Regions from separate parts of the Paenibacillus sp. FSL P2-0089 genome, predicted to be linked through region 3. Evidence: predicted binding sites of a transcription regulator. Region 3 holds the regulator's gene; each other region holds the start of a gene.
The links. The regulator LexA, encoded in region 3, represses DNA repair genes until DNA is damaged. The targets are predictions, from matches to a motif close to CGAACATATGTTCG.
Positions count from the first base shown of each region.

Region 1: the regulator LexA is predicted to act here: its motif matches at 2,318-2,331, upstream of addB (helicase-exonuclease AddAB subunit AddB).
Region 2: the regulator LexA is predicted to act here: its motif matches at 1,419-1,432, upstream of NST69_RS22195 (YolD-like family protein).
Region 4: the regulator LexA is predicted to act here: its motif matches at 4,336-4,349, upstream of recA (recombinase RecA).

Region 1 covers NZ_CP152006.1:5,450,589-5,456,153, reverse strand. The annotation lists gene NST69_RS22850 (alginate lyase family protein) at 1-1,904, shown strand, start outside; gene addB (helicase-exonuclease AddAB subunit AddB) at 2,432-5,565, shown strand, end outside.
Region 2 covers NZ_CP152006.1:5,310,649-5,316,213, forward strand. The annotation lists gene NST69_RS22185 (M15 family metallopeptidase) at 1-643, opposite strand, end outside; gene NST69_RS22190 (hypothetical protein) at 822-983, shown strand; gene NST69_RS22195 (YolD-like family protein) at 1,025-1,360, opposite strand; gene NST69_RS22200 (GNAT family N-acetyltransferase) at 1,635-2,060, shown strand; gene NST69_RS22205 (hypothetical protein) at 2,148-2,750, opposite strand; gene NST69_RS22210 (PH domain-containing protein) at 2,951-3,442, shown strand; gene NST69_RS22215 (glycosyl hydrolase) at 3,460-4,935, opposite strand; gene NST69_RS22220 (NucA/NucB deoxyribonuclease domain-containing protein) at 5,098-5,538, shown strand.
Region 3 covers NZ_CP152006.1:3,999,052-4,004,616, reverse strand. The annotation lists gene NST69_RS16580 (hypothetical protein) at 1-102, opposite strand, end outside; gene NST69_RS16575 (hypothetical protein) at 297-569, shown strand; gene NST69_RS16570 (hypothetical protein) at 585-944, shown strand; gene NST69_RS16565 (hypothetical protein) at 1,036-1,257, shown strand; gene NST69_RS16560 (hypothetical protein) at 1,372-1,590, shown strand; gene NST69_RS16555 (L,D-transpeptidase) at 1,670-2,008, opposite strand; gene lexA (transcriptional repressor LexA) at 2,197-2,823, opposite strand; gene NST69_RS16545 (LysM peptidoglycan-binding domain-containing protein) at 3,021-3,437, shown strand; gene NST69_RS16540 (DUF896 domain-containing protein) at 3,547-3,756, shown strand; gene NST69_RS16535 (hypothetical protein) at 3,804-4,331, shown strand; gene NST69_RS16530 (HAD-IA family hydrolase) at 4,367-5,152, shown strand; gene NST69_RS16525 (FixH family protein) at 5,371-5,565, shown strand, end outside.
Region 4 covers NZ_CP152006.1:4,148,569-4,154,133, forward strand. The annotation lists gene NST69_RS17200 (TIGR00282 family metallophosphoesterase) at 1-351, opposite strand, end outside; gene rny (ribonuclease Y) at 498-2,039, opposite strand; gene NST69_RS17210 (RecX family transcriptional regulator) at 2,349-3,086, opposite strand; gene recA (recombinase RecA) at 3,202-4,266, opposite strand; gene NST69_RS17220 (competence/damage-inducible protein A) at 4,564-5,565, opposite strand, start outside.

The DNA.
Region 1 (5,565 bases), 1.5 Mb from region 3:
ACTCGGTCCAGATTGCCGAGCATGCCGTGGACAATGAATTCATTATTCCTTATACCGGTGATCTGAGCCGCTGGATTCCGCTGGGCAAGCCGGTGGTAGACTGGCTGCATAATCCTACGAACGACCCCGAATTCACCTGGGGCATCAACCGCCACTGGCATATGCTGGATCTGGGCAAGGCCTATCTGATGAATGGCAAGCCGGAATACGTTACGGCCTTTATGCAGCATTTCCGCAGCTGGCGCGAGCAGAACCCGGTTCCTGTGATCCCGTCGTATGAGGAAGCGGTCTTTTTCCAGAAGCTAGGTCCATGGCGTCTGCTGGAGACCGGCCTGCGGGTGCAGTCATGGATCTCTGCGTACAAATATATGGAGGACAGCCCGCTGCTGGATGGACACTTCCGCAGTGAGCTGCTGGAGGGGCTTGCGGAGCATGCTGAATATCTGACCCGCTACCTGGGCAGCACGGAGATCAATCATGCGATTATGCATATGCAGGGCCTCTATATGATTGCTGTCTTCCATCATGAGCATCCGCGCGCACCGTATTGGCGGCAACTGGCCGGGGAGCGCCTGGAGCTGTGCCTTTTGCATCAGGTCGGGCCGGAAGGGATTCAGATTGAGCTGACCACCCATTATCATGATGCGGCCATTGAGATGTTCGGAACGCCTTATCTGCTGGGCGCGTTATCCTGCCACCCGTTCTCCGCCTGGTACGGCGGGCAGCTCCGCAAGATGGCCGCGTTCACCGAAGCGCTGGTCCGCCCGGATCACCAGTCCACCGGGATCGGCGATTCCGACTGGATCAGCAGCGGCCGGCAGCGGCTGACGCTGCTGGGCGCCATTCTGAAGGATGATGCACTGGTCGGACGCGGCACGGGCAATGCAGAATGCCTCTGGCTGCTGGGAGCCGAGGCGTATGAGCGGTGTGTGCAGCTTCAGGCGGAGTCTGCGCCTTCGGTGAGCAGCGTGGCTTTTGTGCAGACCGGGTATTATGTGATGCGGGACCCGCAGCAGTATCTGTTCTTCGATGCCGCAGAGATGGGCGGAGCGCACGGTCATGCCGATGCGCTGAATCTGGAGTGGATGTGGAACGGGCAATTGCTCTTCACCGATACCGGGAGGTACACCTATGAGGAAGGGGAATGGCGCCGTTATTTCAAAAGCACCCGGGCACACAACACTATTACCATAGACGGGTTGGATCAGACGCCGTATATCTCTACCCAGCAATGGGGCGAGCCTGTGGCTAAGGCCAGCACCTTCCGCTGGGAGAGCAACAGCCGTTACCACTTCATTGATGCCGCGCATAACGGATACATCCGTCTTCCCGGTCCGGTAATGCACCGGCGCTGGGTGCTGCTGGGCGTGGAGGTGCCGCTGTTGCTGATTGCCGACTGGCTGGAGGCGGATGGCGAGCATGAGCTGGAGCAGCGGTTCCATCTGCACCCGGAGGCGGTGCTGGAGCTGTCTTCCGGAGCCGGAGCGGCTGGAGAAGCCGTGACCGGAGCCGGAGAACCCGAAGTCGCAGCCGGAGCCGCACAGCCTACAGCAACCGTGGTCTATCCCGGCTCTACAGTGAAGCTGAATATGAGCTGGATGACCAGCGGCCTGAAGGATGAACAGTTCACGGTGAGTAAGGAGCAGGGCTGGGTATCGGAGGTCTACGGCTCCAAATCGGAGATTCCGGTAATCGAGGGCCGGGCGGCTTGGTCCGGTAAGGCTGGAATTCTGACCCTGTGTCTACCCGGCGATAAGGCGGACAACAGCGGTCCGCTACACGTGAGCACCTGCGTGGTGGATGCGGAGCGGCGGCGGGTCGAGCTGTCCTATGTATACGGAGATGCGAGCGGCACCATTGTAATCGGCCCGGACACCCTGGGCTGGACGGAGCGGAAGGAATAAGCATTTTGTGCTGGAAGTTATTAAAGATAAGAATATTAGCAGATAAGACTTCTCCGCTGGCCGTTTTCCGGCTGCGATAGGCTTAAATGCACTTTGTACAACTAAAACATCCGATGTCGAATCGATTACCTGTTTAGGTGTATTTCGTACAATAAAATATTCACGCATTGCCGGTTCTTGCCTCTTTGGGCAGATTTAGTTGCACAGACTACAGCTATACGAGAAAAGTATGCTGTTCCGCTGCTTTTAAGTGTACATTCTACAACTATCCCTGTCTTGCCCTTCACTTGGGAGGAGTTGCAGCAGTAACTGTTAGCCTTGAACCTAATTGACATGATTTATTCAGACTCTTCCGCCCGCCGCTTGCACGGCTCAGGGAGAGTCTTCTTTATTTCTGCATTTGCAAACAATGGCAAACGTACGTTCTGGAGCGGGCGGTGGAGGTATGCTATACTATTGAGACGAGAAGTTTCATAGATTCTGGTGTCGCATAGAGTGCCAGGGTTCAACGGAAGGAGTCTGCTGAAATGACGGTTAACTTCATCATCGGCCGCTCGGGCAGCGGCAAGACGACTACAATATGGGAGCGGGTATCCTCCAGGCTGAAGGCAGAGCCGCTTGGGGCCCCAATCATTATACTTGTTCCCGAGCAAGGATCATTCGGAGCGGAACGGGGACTGCTGGCGGCGGGCGGCGTGAAGGGGAGTCTGCGCGCCCAGACGCTCAGCTTCTCGCGGCTTGCCTACCGGGTGAAGCAGGAGACCGGCGGCAGCGCAAGTCTGCCTATCAGTGAAGAAGGCAAGAAGATGCTGATCTACAAGATTATCAGCAAGCGCAAGGAGGAGCTGAAGCTGTTCGGGGCTTCCTCGGACCGGCCGGGATTTGTGGAGCGGCTCAGCAGTCTGCACACAGAGCTTAAGCGCTGCTGTCTTGGAGCCGGAGACCTGGAGGAGCAGATCGGCAGAATGCGGGATGCCACGCTGGGCAGCCCTATTCTGGCCGGGAAGCTGGATGATCTGCATCTCGTCTTCAGCGAGCTGGACCAGGAGATGTCACAGCTCTATATAGATGAAGAGGACAGACTGGCCGAACTGGCTGAGCATATTGCGGACTCTGCCTATATCCGCGGCGCCGAGATCTGGGTGGACGGCTTCCACGGCTTCAGCAACCAGGAATTCATTGTCTTGCGTGAGCTGATGCAGTACGCGGACACAATGACCATTGCGCTCACACTGGACCGGATCCATCCGCCGGGCGTTGCCCCTCATGAGCTGGAGCTGTTCCATCCGGCGGCGGTTACTTACATTAAGCTGCGGGGAATAGCGGAGGAGATGGGACTTACCGTATGGGATGAGCTGCTGGCTCCGCCCGTCCTGCCAAGGTTCAAGGACGCTCCCGTACTCGCTCATCTGGAGCGCGGATTACAGCGCCGGCATCCCTGGACGGGACCGGCTGAACAGGTGAAGGAAGCCATCAGCATCCGGGCTGGGGCTTCACGCCGCACCGAGGTGGAGGGCGTGCTGCGCGAGATGCAGGCCCTGGCCAGAGAATCGGGGGCCAAATATGGGGAAATGGCGGTATTCATGCGCAATATGGCTGATTATGAGCCGCTGATTGCCCCGTTATTTCAGGACTTCGGCGTTCCGTTCTTCCTGGACCAGAAGCAGAGTGAGCTGCATCATCCGCTGGTGGAATTCATCCGCTCCGCTCTCGATGTCGTCCGCCGCCGCTGGCGTTATGAAGATGTGTTCCGCTGCGTGAAGACAGAGCTGCTGCTCCCGCTGGACGGAAACATTACCCGTGCCGATATGGATGAGTTGGAGAACTATGTGTTGGCCTGCGGCATTCACGGCTATCGCTGGACGGACGGGCGCTCCTGGAAGGGGATTCCGCGCCTCTCCCTGGAGGGCAGTGAGGCTGTAGATGAAGCCATGCTATCCAGAATGGAAGCCTGCCGGAGTGCGATTACAGGACCGCTGCAGGCATTTGAGCAGAGAATCAAAGCCAGCCGCAGCGGTCTGGAGCTATGCCGGGCGGTATATCTGCTGCTGGAGGATACGGAAGCGGCACGGAAGCTCGAAGGGATGGGAGCGGAGTCACTGAAGCAAGGCCGCCCGGAAGCCGCCCGGGAGCATAGCCAGCTCTGGGGCGCTGTTCTGGGTCTGCTGGACCAGATTGCCGAGATGATGGGCAAGGAACGGATAGATTTCAGCCTGTTCGCCGGGGTGCTGGAGACCGGGCTGGCTGAGCTTAAAATGGGGCTCGTCCCGCCCGCACTTGACCAGGTGCTGGTAGGTACGATGGACCGTACCCGGGTGTCGGGGGTGAAGTACGCCTTCCTGCTCGGTTTCAACGAAGGAGTGGTTCCGGCACAGTTCAAGGAAGACGGCATTCTGTCCGAAGGGGAACGGCTTATGCTGGAGAAGTCCGGTATGGAGCTTGCGCCGGGCTCATCCCGGAAGCTGCTGGATGAACGTTTCCTGATCTACAATGCGCTTACGACGGCCAGCAAAAAGCTGTGGATCAGCTATGCTGTAGCTGACGATGAGGGGAAGGCGCTGCTGCCCTCGGAGGTTATCCGCCAGCTGCAGGGAATGTTCGCGCAGCAGTTAGATGAACAATTCCTCTCAGGCTTCCCGCAGAGCGGCAATGATGACGACGCTGTCCATATGGACTTCATCGGCCATCCTGAGCAGACGCTCCGCATGCTGCTGCTTCAGCTCCGCCAGTGGCGTCAAGGGGCAGAGATCCCCGGCATGTGGTGGGAGGTCTATAACTGGTTTGCGGCGGAGCAGGGTGCAGACAAGCCTGCGGATGAACAGGCAGCGGAATACCGCCATGCGGATCTGTCCATGAAGCTGAAGCTGGAGCGGCTGCTCGGCTCGCTGTTCTACCGCAATGAAGGCATACGGCTGAAGAAGGAGACCAGCCTGCGCCTGTATGGCGGCTCTACGCTGCGCGGAAGCGTGTCACGAATGGAGCGGTTCGTTGCCTGCTCCTTCTCTCATTTCGCTTCCTACGGACTGAGGCTGAAGGAGCGCCAGCTCTATAAGCTCCAAGCTCCGGATATCGGGCAGCTTTTCCATGCGGCCCTTAGTGAAATGGCGAAGCGGCTGCAGGAGCAAGGCCGCAGCTGGGGCAGCATGACTGCGGAGGAATGCCGCCGTGAGGCAGGGGCGACAGTGGATAAGCTGTCTCCGCTGTTACAGGGAGAGATTCTGATGAGCAGCAAGCGCTACGGCTATATCTCGCGCAAGCTGAAGAATATTGTCGGCCGCGCTTCGGTCATCCTCGGGGAGCATTCGCGGCGCGGGAGTTTTGAGCCGGTCGGGCTGGAGCTGGATTTTGGCCCGGGCCAGGAGCTGCCTCCGCTGAGAATTACACTGCCGAACGGCTGTGTTATGGAGGTGGTCGGCCGGATTGACCGGGTGGATAAGGCTGAAGGGGAGCAGGGGATTCTGCTGCGGGTGATCGACTACAAATCAAGCCAGAAGGATCTCAAGCTGCATGAGGTCTACTATGGGTTGTCGCTACAGATGCTGACTTACCTTGATGTGCTGCTGACCTATTCCGAGCAATGGCTGGGCCAGGAAGCACTGCCTGCCGGGGCGCTCTATTTCCACGTTCATGATCCGCTCCTGACCTCAGCCAACGGAATGAA
Region 2 (5,565 bases), 1.3 Mb from region 3:
TGACCTTGGCTCCAAGTGCTTCCGCAATCGCACGTACAGGCGCATAGGTTACCGCATCGTCCATGACGCCGGTCGTCAGCTTCTTTCCATTGAGCGTAATATTTACCGGGATATCCTTGTTCACCTCTGGCTCACCTCCGGTTATATAGCTTAGTGCGGCTGCACTCTGCTGGGCAGTCGGCCGTCTGCCTGCCTTCAGGTCCTGGATGCTAAGGCCGAAGCTCATCTGCAGATGAGCGTAATCCTTGAAGGAGGTCCAGTCCCCGCCCCATTCGAACCCCAGCTTCTTCCCCTCCTGCACCACCTCTTGCCAGTCTGCCACCTTGTCGCCATCCCCGTCACGTTTCATATCCCAGGACACATTCCTGCCATCCGGCAGGAGCAGCGCAAAGTCTATTGCCAGTCCGTAATTATGGTAGCTGTCGCCTCCTCGGGCATTGGTTACAATGTCGCCCTTCTTGGTTCTCCCTTGAGCATATAGCTCATTCTGCTGCGCTATCGTGCGCATGCCCTGCGTAATGAGGATCTGCACCCCCCGGTTATAGCTCCGTCTAATCAGCTCGTTCGCCCCGGCCAGTACGGCCGGATGCAGCTTCGCCAGCCTTGCGGCCGACTTCTGCTTGACCTGCTCTAAAGTAAGCATCTACTCACCCCCTGGTATAGTAAATGCCCGCTTAGGCCGGATTGCTTGCACCAATGACCGTTTTTTTCACAAAATGAGCTGTGCAGCGTCCTATCTCCCCGGATGAACTGTGCGCCTACAGGCCAGAATAAGAATGCAGACCGCAAGTCAGGTCATTCTAACGGAAAGGGGGATGAACATGGAGATACACAGCGACAGCTACAGAATAGCCCCGCTTAGCGATCAGGAGGATGTGGTGGAGGTAATCCGCCAGGCGGAATCGGAGATTGCCCGGATGACCGGGAACCCGGAGGTCACGCTGATTGCCTATGAGAAGACAGATGGACACCGCAGCAAGTAAATGAAGCGTGCCGTGCTGATCCCAGGCAAAGAGGTTACCTTTTAGACAATATAAGCCTCCACAATGTCATCTACAAGCAGCCACTTCCATTCCTCCGCCCACTGCAGCTTGAATTCACGCGAGTGGGTGTGAATGGAGGTCACGAACCCGCTCAGCTTCACCTGCTCCTGAGGACCATACAGCACCAGCGTTACCCGCACATGACTCCGCAGCGATAAGGCCAGCGTATGCTCAATCTCCTCCAGCTTCTGCTCATCCAGCACCGGCCTCAGGCTATGCCAGGTCTCCCGTTCGTCCCTCCTGATCCCGCCCTTATGCTCCGTCAACATGATTCGGTTGCTCTCCCGCAGACCGCCCGCTTCAAGCTTCTTGCCCATTGCTATTCCCCCACTCGTTGTTAATTACCCGGACTACATCATCTTTCCGCCCATAAACCGAACGTATGTTTGTATTATATCCGCGATTCAGCTTGTTAGGCAAGCAGAAATTAATGTCAGAGCAAGGACGCAGAAGGAGGGCTTTAGCTGATTATAATAAAGGGTTGAAATAGCACCACACCTGCATGAAAACAGCCATCCCGTGGTTCTAGTTGTTTCGCTAATTTAATGCCATCATTAGGGGAACGGGGTAGAAAGGACGGAGATGATATTTATGATTAGAGCTGCAAATGTGGAGGATCGAGAGGGTATTTCCAGACTATTGACGCAATTAGGTTACCCGGATACCGGGCTTTATATGAAAGAGAATATAGAAAGACTTCTTGCTGACCCTAATGAGGAGTTAATGGTCTATGAAGCGGAAGGATGTGTTATCGCCTGTCTTTCCCTGCATTATATCCCGCAACTGGGCATGAGAGGAGATATCGCCTCCATTAGTTATCTGGTTGTGGATTCCTCAGTTAGAAGTAAGGGAATTGGACAGGAATTAGTGGAATCCGCTTCAGCTTCCGCCACCCGAAGAGGATGTGCCAGTATCCAGGTTCATTGTCATGCCAGAAGAATAGAGGCTCATACATTTTATGAAAGACAAGGTTTCAGGGAGGCCCCTAAGTACTTCTCAAAAAGATTGGGCCAATAATTCAATCCACAGCAAAAAGACGCCTACAGTAATGCTGTACAGCGTCTTCATCTGAATCCTTTGGCGTATAACAAGTCTTGTCTCTGCTTATTTCACTGACGAAGTCCCAGCGCTTCCAGCACCCGGTTCCTGCTTGGCATCTGTGCCTGCATCTGATACGGTTCCTGGTACGGCTTGCTCCTTATCAATCAGTCCGGCGGCTTCTCTGGCTTCATTCAGCTTGGAGATGCCATAGAGCATCGCTACGTCCGCCTGCTCATTCATCGTGTTGAATTCCTCAGCGGTCACATCGGGCGATACTGCGCCCTTGGAAGCCTTCTCCTTGATCTGATAGGCACTCTGGAAAGCGATCACCGAATCTCTAAGCAGCTTCTCGATCGTATCCGGCAGGCCACCCGCAATCTTGATATCGTTCACATGATCTGCAAGCTGAGATGCGGTATCCTGGAAGCTGTCCACAGCCTTCTCGAATTCTTTGTCTGTCGCTTGTCCGGTGGAATAAGAGGTTAGCGTGGTGTTGAAGTTCTCTAGCGAGGATTTGCCCATTTCGTCGAATTTCGACATTTCATTGTAAAAGTTCTGTACCGTCTCCTGTACCTCCTCCGGGGACGCCGGTTCAGCACTGTTATTGCCGCAGGCACTGAGTATCATGACGGCCACTAGCAGTCCTGCAAGTAAAGCTTGTCTCATAGTTAAGATCCCTCCACTTAACAGAATAATATCGATTTTTGTTAAGTGCAAATGAAATTAATGTAAAATTCGGCGCAATGAAACATATGTCAGCAGTTAAGCGTATTCATAGGGAGAAACGGCGGTCCATAACCCGTTGATGACTGGCAATTCCTGTTATACTATAATGAATTTATCTGTTCAAGGAGAGGAAGATTATTATGGCTTATTGCACAGCATGTGGTGCGGAATACAAGGAAGGTGCCAAATTCTGCGGGGAATGCGGAGCAGGTACAGAAGAGGTCGGTTCTCCGGCAGCAGCACGCCGTCCGGCGGCTGGCCATAGCTCCGGTCCCGAAAAAGAATTATGGCAGGGCAAGCCTGCCGGCATCTCCGACCGTCTCAAGGGGTTGATAGGACTGAATACCACCAAGTATACGATTACGTCCCAGCGGATTATGGTGAAGAGCGGACTGATCGGCAAGGATGTCGAAGAAATCGAGCTGTTGCGGGTCAATGATTTCTCTGTCACCCAGTCGGTTATGCAGCGTATGCTGGGCATCGGGACGCTGATCATTTTGTCGGATGATGCTTCATCTCCACAGCTCCCCTTCTATAGAATCCGTAAGGTTCAAGCTGTCAAGGATATCCTGCGCCAAGCCGTCCGTGACGAGAAAATCGCCAACAACATCAGCTACCGCGAGCATATCTGACGCTTCGTTACACTTGGTTATGGAAGGTAGAGGGCTCCTGCCGGAATTACGCCTTTGGCCTGGCTGGGGCTCTCCCACATCAGTACCGCCCGCGCATCCCCCTGGTTCTCATAGTACTCCACCTTCAGCTCATGCAGCTTCCCTGCAATCAGACTCACTGTGCCTTGCCGCTCCTGCCCGCTCTGCTTAATCCAGCTGTCAATAACCAGCTTCCCGTCAATCCATACCCGGATTCCGTCATCTGAATACGAATAGATCGTGTAGGTCTCACTGTAGGCAGCGCTTATTTGGCCGCTCCAGCGTACGGAGAACAGATCTGCGTGAACGGCCGGATCAGGCGCCGCCTGCCTCCAGGCGAAGTTAATATTGGCATCTGTCCGGGTGAGGGCAGGCGTGCCGCTAAGCGTAATATTGTTATAATACTGCCCATAGAGGCCCGGCTTGGGGAGTACCCCTCCTGAAGAAGCATACGCCGCCGCCTTGGCCGAATAATCATCTCTGGAGAACACGGCACTATTCTTCATAAAAGCTTGAATTACTGCATCCTTATTGCGCTCGTACAGCATCTTGCCCCAGGTCATCTGATAGCTCCATTTGTTCTGCGTGCCTGCCAGCACAGCTGGCGGAGGAAGCTCCCCGTTCTCGCCGATGGCGATCAGCTTGCCGCGCCCCAGATCCCAGAGCGTATCATGATGGCTTACCTTGTAATCCCCCTCGAAAATATCCGCTGCCAGCACATCCACTCTGCCGCTGCCCGGATAATACTTCGCCGGCTCCTCACTATTCTTGTTCTTGGCATTCGGACTCCACACCCACAGCAGATTGTGCAGCTGATGATAGACGGTGTACCGCTGGAACATGATCTCCCAGAGGGTGACGAAGGAGGACTTCTGCCCCCACCAGAACCAGCCGCCGTTCATCTCGTGGTAAGGTCTCCAGAGTACGGGGACACCGGCGTCATTGAGCTTTTTCAGGAAAACAGCTACCTTATCGAGCTCCGCAATCATTGCCGTATACTCTGGCGTTCCCGGTGTGATGTACTTGCTGAAATTAGCTTCGCTGAGGCTCATGGAGACATTCGTCCAGGCTGGAGCGCTGCCCGGCAGGTTGGCATGATAGGTCATCGCTACGATGCCCCCGGCCTTGTGCCAACGGATCGCACTGTCGGTTACGCCCTGCCGCTGGCTGCTGATGAGCTTCTCCGTCTGGTTGCTGATCGGTCCCATCTCATAGCCGTGCAGTCCGGCATAGCTGCCAGCCGTATTCTTAAGCTTGTTGTTGATATCATCCGGGCTCTCCAGGTAATCATGCTGACCGCTGATCATTCCCTGGCCCTGCAGCCAGTACAGCGTCTCCAGCAGCTTCCGTGCAGGCGCCCCCAACTCCGCGTCAGCGGGAACCATCTGTATTTTGCGAAAAGCCGCTTGCCACTGCACATCACCTATCAGACGTGAGGCTGAATCCAGCAGGTCCCTGAGGTTGCGCTGTTCCACATTTTCCACCATCCTTTTCCTTGTGTTTGTACATATTATGACGAATTGTGGAACTTCAGCACGGCAAATGCACAGAATTCGGACTGTCGCAATCCGGTATTCTTACGCTATACTATTCAGGGCACAGGCATTATACCCATACCCACTTACAAAGGAGCAGATATGAAAGCCAAAAAGTCCATCATCAGTCTCATCATTATCGCCCTGCTCAGTCTTGCCGCCTACCTGCTGGAGGAGAACGGGCAATGGCTGCCGCAGACCCCTTCTGCGAATCCTTCGGAGGTCGTGAAGCTGAAGTTCCCGGCAGACCGCTACCCGGAGACCGCGAGGCACATCCAGAAGGCCATCCGTAAGGGAGAGTCGGCCATCTGCACGATCAACCGCAAGGAGGCGGAGGAGAACCGCAAGGCGTCTCTGAAGGGAGTCCCCACGAAGAAAGGCTATGACCGGGATGAATGGCCGATGGCCATGTGTGATGAAGGCGGAGCCGGGGCGCATATTGAGTACATAACACCCAGTGATAACCGCGGAGCGGGAAGCTGGGTCGGCAATCAGCTGGAGGCGTTCGCAGACGGTACGCGTGTGGAGTTTATTTTCAAATAGGCCGGCCTGTGGGGGATGTTGTTCAAT
Region 3 (5,565 bases):
CCGGAAGGCATACCATAGCAGTCCATAAGCTATTCCGAAGTAAAGGAGTATACCCAGTATGGATATGGACAGAAGAATGATGATAACTTTATTTCCATTCATACATTTACCTCCTAAATAAAAAACTCTCCCAATATTAAAGTGTGGGGGAGAGATTGAAGATGAGGACTAAGCAAAGCCCTTACATCATAATATAAAGGAATTATAATTCCAGATCAATCCACTTCATTTTACATACTATTCCATCTCCTATATACTTAACCAGAAGAGAATCCTAGTGGCAGACATGGGAGCGGATGATGAAGAATACATATAAGATTATACTTTCGCTGATGCTCATCCTGGCGTTGATAGGTCCGGTGGCTGGGGCGGAAGGAGCGGCTGTGCCAGCGGAGACCCAAGCTAGGATCATGGAGCAATATGGGCTGGATGCGCCGGCTCTGCCGTTGTGGGATTGGAGCAGCGTTGATATCGGGGGCAGTGGTATTGGCAGTGGGATGCTGTTCGTGTACCGGATGATATTGAATCCGCTGGGGGTCATGTTGCTAGAGATACTATATATTCTGTAGTAGAGGGGGAAAAGAATGAATTCGCGTTATGATACGCCAAGCCCTGCACGCAGAGTCCGCAGGAGATCGGGCGGTAAGTCGTTTCTGGTCCTTATCCTTGTTCTGATTGTGATGGCGGTTACGAATCCGGGAAAGGAAGCATTCAGTGAATATTCTGTAAAGAATCTGGAAAATACGCTCGGTCAGGAAATAGGCGACGGAATTACCAAGCAGGTGGCCCAGCCTGTAATTGAGTCTTTGACCGTGAGGGATAACTACATTTTGTTTTCTGTATTCAGTGTACCGGACCTTAAGAATACCAATTTTTTTACCCGGGATGGCGGGGCCACGAAGAAGTATATCGGATTGTTCAAAATCCTGTTTATTAAGCTGTAAATATGGTTTACATATTGTTCCATGACCCGGTATAATTGAATAGATTCGAGACGGAATCTTTAATATGGTTGTGGAACAAGGAGGAACGAAGTTGAATACGGCTTATAAAGTACTGTCCAGTGATGCTGATCTATTCGCTGCCGCACTGGCACAGGTACAGGTCTACGTCGTTCAGCTGGTTGATGGCAAACCGCATGTGATTGCTGATTATGCCGGACCTGTACAGAAATGGACACCGGAGTACATTGTGCTGGCCGGAATGACTTATAGACGCGATGAATTTGAATTCCGGGTACGATTGAACAAAAAGTAAGCAGATTCGCTGCCCACTACCTGCAGCTCTAACTAACATTACTGCCGAATCACACAATCTTTGGAGCCATTCTTGGCATCTCTTATACTATCCAAGTGTAAAAGAGGTGTACAGATGAGCCAAAGAGAACGTAACCGGATTCGCAGAGCCATTAATGTCCTGCTGACACAGCGGGCAATTCTGCTGGAGAGACTGGAAGAAATCAATGAGAATCTGCGCAGAGTGCCTAGAGGTTCGCGGGCCAGAAGAGAACTGCTGGCAGCCAGAGAATCGATCCGCGAGGCCATCCGTTTGAATACGGTGGCTATCCGTCTGTTGAGAAGTGTGCTGTAGTCTGTATCCGCTCTAATTCATATGAGTCACAGGAACCCTTGGGACGCAATCTGGCGTCTCAAGGGTTTTTGCGACTTTCCTATTCCCGGATGGTGACACGTGTACCTATGGGAACGAGGGCGGCTAGAGCCAGAACATCTGCGTTATACATACGAATACAGCCGTGTGAGACCATGTGGCCGATGGAGGATGGGTCATTGGTTCCGTGGATGCCGTAATGCGGTTTGGACAGTCCCATCCAGAAGGCACCGAACGGACCGCCCGGATTGGGCTGTTTGTTAATGATGGTGTATTCGCCTACAGGCGAGACGGTTAACATTTTGCCGATGCCGACAGGGAAGCCTCTGGTGACAACGTCATTATCCAGCAGGTACAGCATGCGCTGTGACAGATCGACGATAATTCGGTAATTGGGCATACAGATCAGCACTCCTTTGTAACAGGATATGTGCGGAGCTGAGCAGCGGTTCACAGAAAAAGTGGCCAAAAAGCCGAATGAGAACAAATGTTTGCATTCGGCTTTTTGGCCACTACACGAAGTAAAATGAACATAAAACAGGCTGCTTCGCATGGTGCGGAGCAGCCTGTTCTTAAGCGGGGAGTAGATTAGTGGATATCGCGGAATAATCCGATGACCCGGCCCAAAATCGTAACGCGGTTGAGGCGGAGAGGCTCGTACGCCGGATTCTCCGGCTGCAGCCTGATATGATCCCGTTCCTTGTAGAAGGTCTTGACAGTTGCTTCATCTTCTTCGGTCATCGCTACAACAATATCGCCGTTGTCGGCAGTCTGCTGCTGGCGCACGATGACATAATCCCCGTTCATAATTCCGGCATCCACCATACTGTCACCAAGAACAGATAGCATAAATACCTTGTTATCGCCTACATAATGAGCAGGCAATGGGAAGTAATCCTCAATATTCTCTGTAGCTGTAATAGGAACACCAGCTGTAACCTTACCCACGACCGGGATGCGGGTAACGGTCTGGACAAATTGATGCACATTCTCTGAATCTTCCTGGCCGAGTAATTCAATGGCACGCGGTTTCGTTGGGTCACGCCGGATCAGGCCCTTCTTCTCAAGCCGGTCCAAGTGACCATGCACGGTAGAGCTGGAGGCCAGGCCGACAGCCTCGCCAATCTCGCGGACGGACGGAGGATAACCCTTGCTGCGGACTTCATTACGTATAAATTCCAGGATCGCCAGCTGACGACTAGAAATCTTTGACATCGGTATCAACCCCATATACTATGTTTGGGAAAATTATAACATAGAACTTCCGTTCGTACAAACATAAGTTCTAAAATGAGGAAAATAAGAGAATGAAAATAAAGAGAACAAATGTTCCGAAAAAACTATTGATCGAAACACATGTTCGTGTTATATTATTTTCGAAAGCAAGAACATGTGTTTGGAGGATGATGATCATGTTAAAGTATAGTACATACAACAGCATCTACAATAATGAGGATATCAAGGTGTCCGCTCCCGGTAATCCAACTGCTTATAGTTATGTAACCAAGATCAAGGACGGGATTCTTCATAGTCTCGCTGCGCTCTCATCACTATTCCGTCAGGTCAGCCTGATGAAGCTGGTCCTGGTGCTGATGCTTGTTATTTCGGGATTCACTGTGGTGGGGAATGTTTTTGCCGGTTCGGTCTCTTCACTGAAGCCGGATAAACGGATCGTAGTCGAACGCGGAGATACCTTATGGAGTATTGCGTTAAGCAACAAGCCTGAGGACATGAAGACTGCCGTATATATAGAAGGAATAATGAAGACGAATCATTTGGAGAACAGCGGCATTAAGGCCGGAGATATTCTGACTTTACCTTTATACTGAAGGAATATGTCAGACTAATGATCGACTGTGAGAGCTTTCAGGGGGTAGACCTTGACAAGCTCTTTTTCTCATGGCAAAGTTAAAATGAATTTAGAGGGAGGGAAACGTATTGAATATTGACGAATTGGTCGCACGCATCAATGAATTGGCACGCAAAGCTAAGAACGGCGGCCTGAATGACGAGGAACTGGCTGAACGTGCCAAGCTCCGCGAGATGTACCTGGGGAATATCCGCACTAACTTTCGGGCCCAGCTTGATACCATCGAAATTGTGGACAATCCGGAGCATGAAGAAGGCAATAACGGACTTAAGCATTAGCCTGTTGCCTTTTCATAGATAATACAGGATGACTAGGGGGAACTTACATGGCCCGTTCTTGGGAAAGAATGGTTCAACGCAACACAAAGCAAATTAACCAGCAAAGAAAGAAGCAGGGGAAGGACTCCATTTACACTTCCAGCACTAAGACTGCCGCGAAAAGCATCGATATTTTCAAAGGCCGCAATATTGTATTCCCCGTTGTACTGATGCTGCTCGGTATCATGTTCTGGGTGGTCGGCTCAATTGACGAAGCCAAAGGAAGCGGGATTCTAGCTAACTGGCTGGGTGTAGTGCTGTACTTCCTGCTCGCTGCGCTGCTGTTCTTCCGCCGTCCGTTCCTTAAGGTTGAGCGTGCGCGTATCTCTACTATTAAATACAACCGCGAACGCTTCCTGGCTGCGGCGGATATTGAGAAGATCACTTTATCGCGCAGTGTAGTTACCATTAAGTATAAGGGTAAGCGCAAGCAGTGGATTTTCTCCAAGCTGATTAACCGTTATGACACTGCTGCGATGGGGGAACGCCTGGAGCAGTTCGCCAAGAACAACAACATTGAGGTCGTGCACGAATAGGAAGACAGACCAGCATATAGGGAGTGGGAGAACAAATGCCGATTACCGCCGTACTATTTGACCTTGACGATACTCTGCTGTGGGATGACCGCAGTGTGGAAGAAGCCTTCCGCTATGCTTGTGAGGCTGCTGGAGATTCCGTTGATCCCGGAGAGCTGGAAGCTGCTGTACGCAGGGAAGCCCGTACACTGTACGAATCCTATGAGACGTATCCGTTCACGAAGCTGATCGGTATTAACCCGTATGAAGCGCTGTGGGCGAACTTCACTGCCGGTGAGCAGACTGAGTTCCGTCAACTGGAACAGCTTGCCCCTGTCTACCGTAAGGAATCCTGGCGCCGTGGCCTGGCCTCACTCGGGGTAGAGGATGAAGCGCTGGCTGCACAGCTGGCTGACAAGTTCGCCGCAGAGCGCCGCAGCCGTCCTTATATCTATGAGGAGACGCTTCAGGTGCTGGACGAGCTGCGCGGTAAGGTGAAGCTGCTGCTGCTGACGAACGGCTGCCCGGCCCTTCAGCAGGAGAAGCTGGATGGTGTGCCGGAGCTTACCCCGTATTTTGACCACATTGTGATTTCGGGAAGCTTCGGCAAAGGCAAGCCGGACAAGGGAATCTTCGAGCATGCGCTCGGACTGCTGGATATTGCACCGGAACAAGGTATAATGGTGGGCGATAAGCTTACGACAGATATTCTTGGGGGCTTGTCTGCCGGACTGACCACGGTCTGGATCAACCGCAATAGCAAAGCCTCGGACCCGGAGATTACGCCGGATTACCAGATCAGCCATCTTTCAGAGCTTCTGCCGCTGGTAGACTCCTTATAATTGAATTCTATGAGGCCAGTATCCTATTTTAGGATATTGGCTTTTTTTTATAAAGATATGACTATTCTCATGTTCACGAGTGAATCATGCAGCTTCTTTAAGGCAAATTGAATAAAATGTGTATAATAAGAAGAGTAGCGATCTGACTTTCATTGTAATATAGAATGGATATGTTCGTGGATGAAGAAGAATCTACCTATGAACCGGGAGGACTTCAGATGATGAAGCCAAGGATACGCAGGGGACTTATATGCATTGTAATGGGGATGACGCTAGCCGGATGCTCGGGGAATAAGGAAAATGAGATGCAGATGCATGCTGCGGCCAATTCCTCCATGTCACCGATTAAGGTGGAGCTGAGCTGGACCCCGGAGGAAGTAACCGCAGGGACGGCAGTTAGCTTCAAGGCTGTG
Region 4 (5,565 bases), 150 kb from region 3:
GCCCTGCAGATTCACAATCGCCAGCTGCTTGCCGTTCCCCTTAACAACGGTATATCCACGGCCCGGTGTCCCCGGCGGAAAGTTAGCCGGACGGATGATCCGCGGCTCGTCGTCGATGAACTCGAAGATATCCTTGTTGTCCCAGGTGTGGTTGCCCATCGTAATACCGTGGATACCCCAGTTAAAGAATTCGTTAGCGATAGCAGCGGTGATCCCTCTGCCGGCAGCGGCATTCTCACCATTGGCAATGATGATATGCGGCTGATATTTGCTTTTCAGGGAAGGCAGCATTTCACGCAGCGCTTTTCTGCCAGTATTGCCTACAATGTCTCCGATAAATAAAACTTTAATAATCTTCTCCTCCTAAATTTTGGGTTTGTGTATGCTCTGCCAACCATAAATCGCTGCTTAAGTATAATTTCACCTATTCTGCTTCATTCCAAACTCCACGACGTGCTGCATGAAAAAAGGCCCCGCAAGGGGGCCGATTTCCTTATTTATTTCGCATATTCTACAGCGCGTGTCTCGCGGATTACCGTAACCTTGATATGACCTGGATAATCCAGCTCACTCTCAATCATCTTCGTAATATCGCGGGCCAGACGGAAGCTTTCGGCATCATCAATCTTCTCAGGCTGTACCATTACGCGAACCTCGCGGCCCGCCTGAATGGCATAGGATTTCTCGACACCCTCGAAGGACTCCGAGATCTCCTCCAGCTTTTCCAGACGTTTGATGTACGTTTCCAGGGTCTCACGGCGTGCACCTGGACGGGCAGCCGACAAAGCATCAGCAGCACCAACCAGCATAGCAATAACCGAGGTAGCCTCGCAATCTCCATGGTGGGACGCGATACTGTTGATAACCACCGGATGTTCCTTGTACTTCTTCGCCAGTTCGACGCCGATTTCAACATGCGAACCTTCCACTTCATGATCAAGCGCTTTGCCGATATCATGCAGCAGTCCGGCACGTTTTGCAAGCACGATGTCTTCCCCAAGCTCACCGGCCATAAGTCCAGTCAAATAAGCAACCTCCATGGAGTGCTTCAGTACGTTTTGACCGTAGCTCGTGCGGAATTTCAGGCGGCCCAGAATTTTGATCAGATCCGGGTGCAGACCATGAACGCCAACCTCGAAGGTAGCTTGTTCACCGTATTCGCGAATCCGTTCATCCACTTCTTTGCGGGATTTCTCCACCATTTCTTCAATACGTGCAGGATGGATACGTCCGTCTGCGACCAGCTTCTCCAGTGCAGTACGGGCCACTTCGCGGCGGATCGGATCAAATCCTGACAGAATAACGGCTTCCGGCGTATCATCAATAATAAGATCAATCCCGGTCAGAGTCTCCAGCGCACGGATATTGCGGCCTTCACGACCGATAATCCGGCCCTTCATCTCTTCATTCGGCAAGGTAACGACAGATACCGTAGTTTCCGCCACATGATCAGCCGCACAGCGTTGAATCGCCAAGGTGATAATCTCACGGGCTTTCTTGTCCGCTTCTTCCTTAGCCTGCTGTTCGATTTCCTTGATCATCTGAGCAGTTTCATGGCGAACTTCCTGTTCTACATTGCTGAGAATGATACTTCTGGCATCATCGATGCTCAGATTGGAGATACGTTCCAGTTCAGTAACCTGATTCTTGTAAATAACATCAATTTGCTGTTGGGTTTCATCAATTCGTTTCTCTTTGTTAGCTACTTGTTCTTCTTTTCGTTCAAGCGATTCCATTTTTTTATCCAGCGATTCTTCCTTTTGCAGCAAACGTCGCTCTTGCCGTTGGATTTCATTCCGACGTTCACGAGTTTCTTTCTCAGCTTCGGTACGGATTCTATGAACTTCGTCCTTAGCCTCAAGTACCGTTTCCTTCTTCAGCGCCTCCGCCTCTTTCTTCGCGTTCTCCACGATGACTACGGCTTCTTTCTCTGCGCTGGAAATCTTAGCTTCTGCAAGGGATTTACGAATAAAATAACCGAATCCAAAGAATGCTGCAGCTACAACGAGAACGACTATGACCCAGATCAATGGATCCATCTGTTCACCTCCTCGTTGATATCCTCCAAGGATCTTCCCTTGGGTATTTGTGCAGTTGTTAAACTATCCGTTCATCACCATACAAAAAACCGGTAATACACCGATTGCCATACTGCACATGCTGCACATGCACATTGCCCGCCTTATCCGGCGATTACATTTCATATGAGTTGTACGCGAACCGGAACATAAGAGTCTGCTTTTTGGGAAGGAAAAAGGAATCTTAGTTTATGCCGATTCATGTTATATTTTATTATTTATAAAAAGACCTTGTCAAGAGAGTCGATAACCGTAATAAAGTCAAGAGAATCAATCCGGGAAGTAAAACTCCTCTTCTTCCCCCTCAGAATCCTGCTCATCCCGCAGAATCCCGATCACTTGGCGCACCATTTCTCCTGAGAATCCCCGGCGCATCAGGAACGCCCCTGTCTTCCGGCGTTTGTCGTTCACATCTCCCCGGAGCGTATTCCATTTCTTCCGTCCGGTCTGCAGCGCGCTCTCCAGCTCCTGCTCGGGTGTGATCTCATCCAGCGCTTCCGCAATCAGCGACTTATCAATCCCTTTTTCCCGCAGCTCCTGCCGGATCCACATCTTGCCCTTACGCTGATTCAGAATCCGCTGCTCCGCCCACTGCTTGGCGTACAAGGGATCATCAAGCAGACGTTCCTCCTGCAGGCGGAGCAGAACTTCGGCAATAACAGTCTCCCCTATTTCCTTCTCCCTTAAACGGCGGGCCATCTCCTGTGCGGTTCTGGGCTTGCGCTCCAGATACCTAAGCCCCTCCACATACGCCCGCTGGCGCTCGTCTGCGGCAACGATATCCTCCAGATCCGCTTTTACAAAAGCACTCCCGGTAATCATCCGGTATTTAATCATGACATCTTCATGAACAGTCATGTTGTAGTCTCCGAAATGGATTAGATAACGATAATTAGACTTCTTAAGCCGCTCTACCTTTGTAATTACCAGCTCTTGATCTGCCGGGAAATCCGCCAGCACCTGCTGCTCATCCTGTTCTTCGAATTCCTCATCCAATTGGATAACCATCCTGCCATTCACCTACTTAAGCTGAAATATTTACGAAAAGGCACCCTGTTATATCTTCACAGGGCGCCTATCCATCTTGACTTCATTATTCAATTAGAAGTAGAGGAGTACTTAATTACTCAATCTCAAGCAGCAGCTTCTCTTCTTCCTCTTGCTCCGCAGCCACAGCCGCTTCAGATGGTGCCTCTACCAGAGTCGTGAGATTACTTGCCTCACGGATCTTGTTCTCGATCAGCAGAGCAATATCCTGATGTTCCTTCAGGAACTGCTTGGAATTCTCCCGTCCTTGACCCAGACGTTCGCCTTCATAGGAATACCAGGCACCGCTCTTGTTGACAATATCCATCTCCGTACCGATATCCACAAGGCTTCCCTCTCTGGAGATTCCTTCGCCGTACATGATATCTACATCCGCTTGCTTGAACGGAGGCGCTACCTTGTTCTTCACAACCTTGATCTTCGTGCGGTTACCCACGACATCGTTACCCATCTTGATACTCTCTACCCGGCGCACATCCAGACGGACAGAGGAGTAGAACTTCAGAGCGCGCCCACCCGGAGTGGTCTCAGGGTTACCGAACATTACGCCGATCTTCTCACGAAGCTGGTTGATGAAGATCGCAATAGTGTTGGATTTGTTAATGGCACCAGACAGCTTCCGCAAGGCCTGGGACATCAGACGGGCCTGCAAACCTACGTGGGAATCACCCATATCGCCTTCAATTTCTGCCTTCGGCACAAGTGCTGCTACAGAGTCAACTACAATGATGTCTACTGCTCCGCTGCGTACAAGCGCTTCAGCGATTTCCAGGGCCTGTTCACCCGTATCAGGCTGGGACAGCAGCAGTTCATCAATGTTAACGCCAAGCGCCTTGGCATACTTGGGATCAAGCGCATGCTCAGCATCGATGAAGGCAGCTTGTCCGCCCTGCTTCTGTACTTCAGCGATCGCATGAAGTGCAACCGTCGTCTTACCGGAAGATTCCGGTCCATATACTTCAATAATACGTCCTTTGGGAAGTCCGCCAATACCTAGTGCAATATCAAGTGCCAAAGATCCGCTAGGTACAACTTCCACTTTCATGTGAGTGGATTCTCCCAGTTTCATTACCGAACCTTTACCGAATTGTTTTTCTATTTGACGAAGCGCCATATCAAGCGCTGCACGACGATCTGACAATCAGACCACTTCCTTCACTGTTTATAGTATTATCATAACGTGTTTTGAAGGGCTTGCCAAGTCTTTTTTAGAACATACATTCGTTTTTTTTGCTCCCGGGGATAACAATCCCTTTTATTGTAAGATGCAGGCCTCCTTCCGGATGCAAAACTCAGCAGGTGCTTCTCTTCCGCTTCTTACGTTAATAGGAACAGCCATAGGATAATTTGTTATACCTAATATAAAACAAAAAACCGCAGCATGATCGCTCAAGCCACGGTTCTTCCGTATACATGAATTATATACCGGCCCGTACAGTTATTGCAAGGCCGAGCCTTCCAGCGGAGTAGCAACCTTGCGTTCTTCCAGGCGGCGCCACAACCGGTACAGCAGCGCCTTGACGGTACGCAGCCGGATGTTCTCACGGGTGCCCTTCAGATTCAGCTCATATACCTCTGTCTTGCAGCCCCGCTCAGCCAGTCCTACGAACACAAGACCCACCGGCTTGCGCTCAGAATATCCCGGTCCGGCTACACCAGTAACCGATAAGCCGAAGTCCGTGTCACCGATCATACGCACCTGCTCAGCCAGTACCTCCGCAACCTCGCGGCTCACCGCTCCCGGGGCATCCGGACCTTCAAGCATGGCGGAAGGCACATTCAGCAGTTTCTTCTTAATATCATTGGAATAACACACGATTCCTCCGGCAAACATGGAGGCGCTGCCCGGAATATTCGTAATGCTCTCCATCAGCAGACCGCCTGTACAGCTCTCGGCAGCACTCAGAGTGAGTCCCGCATCCGCCATCCAGTCCACAATCAGCTGCTCCAGCGGCACATCGATGTTGGCATACAGATTCTCCGGCAGAATGTCCGCAATCGTCTTCTCCAGAGCATCGAGCTTGACCATAGCTTCCCGCTCGGACGGCGCCTTGGTGGAGATACGCACGGTCACTTCGCCTTCCTTGGCATACGGGGCAATCGTTGGATCGCTCTGGCTGCGGATCAGTTCAATCAGCTTGTCCTCCAGCAGCGACTCGCCAATCCCGGCGAACTTCAGCATCTTCGAGTAGAGCGGCATTTCATCAGTAAGTGCATGCTGCTGAAGCCATGGCTTGGCCTTATCCGTGAACATCGGCTTCATCTCCCGGGGCGGGCCGGGCAGCACGATATAATATTTGTCTTCTTCTGCAAAAGCAATCCCTACCGCAAGGCCGGTATCATTGGACAGAGGAGTCGTCCCTTCAATAACAAGCGCCTGCTTGCGGTTATTCTCAGTCATTACAATCTTGCGGTCATCGAAGAAGCGCTGCACATGATC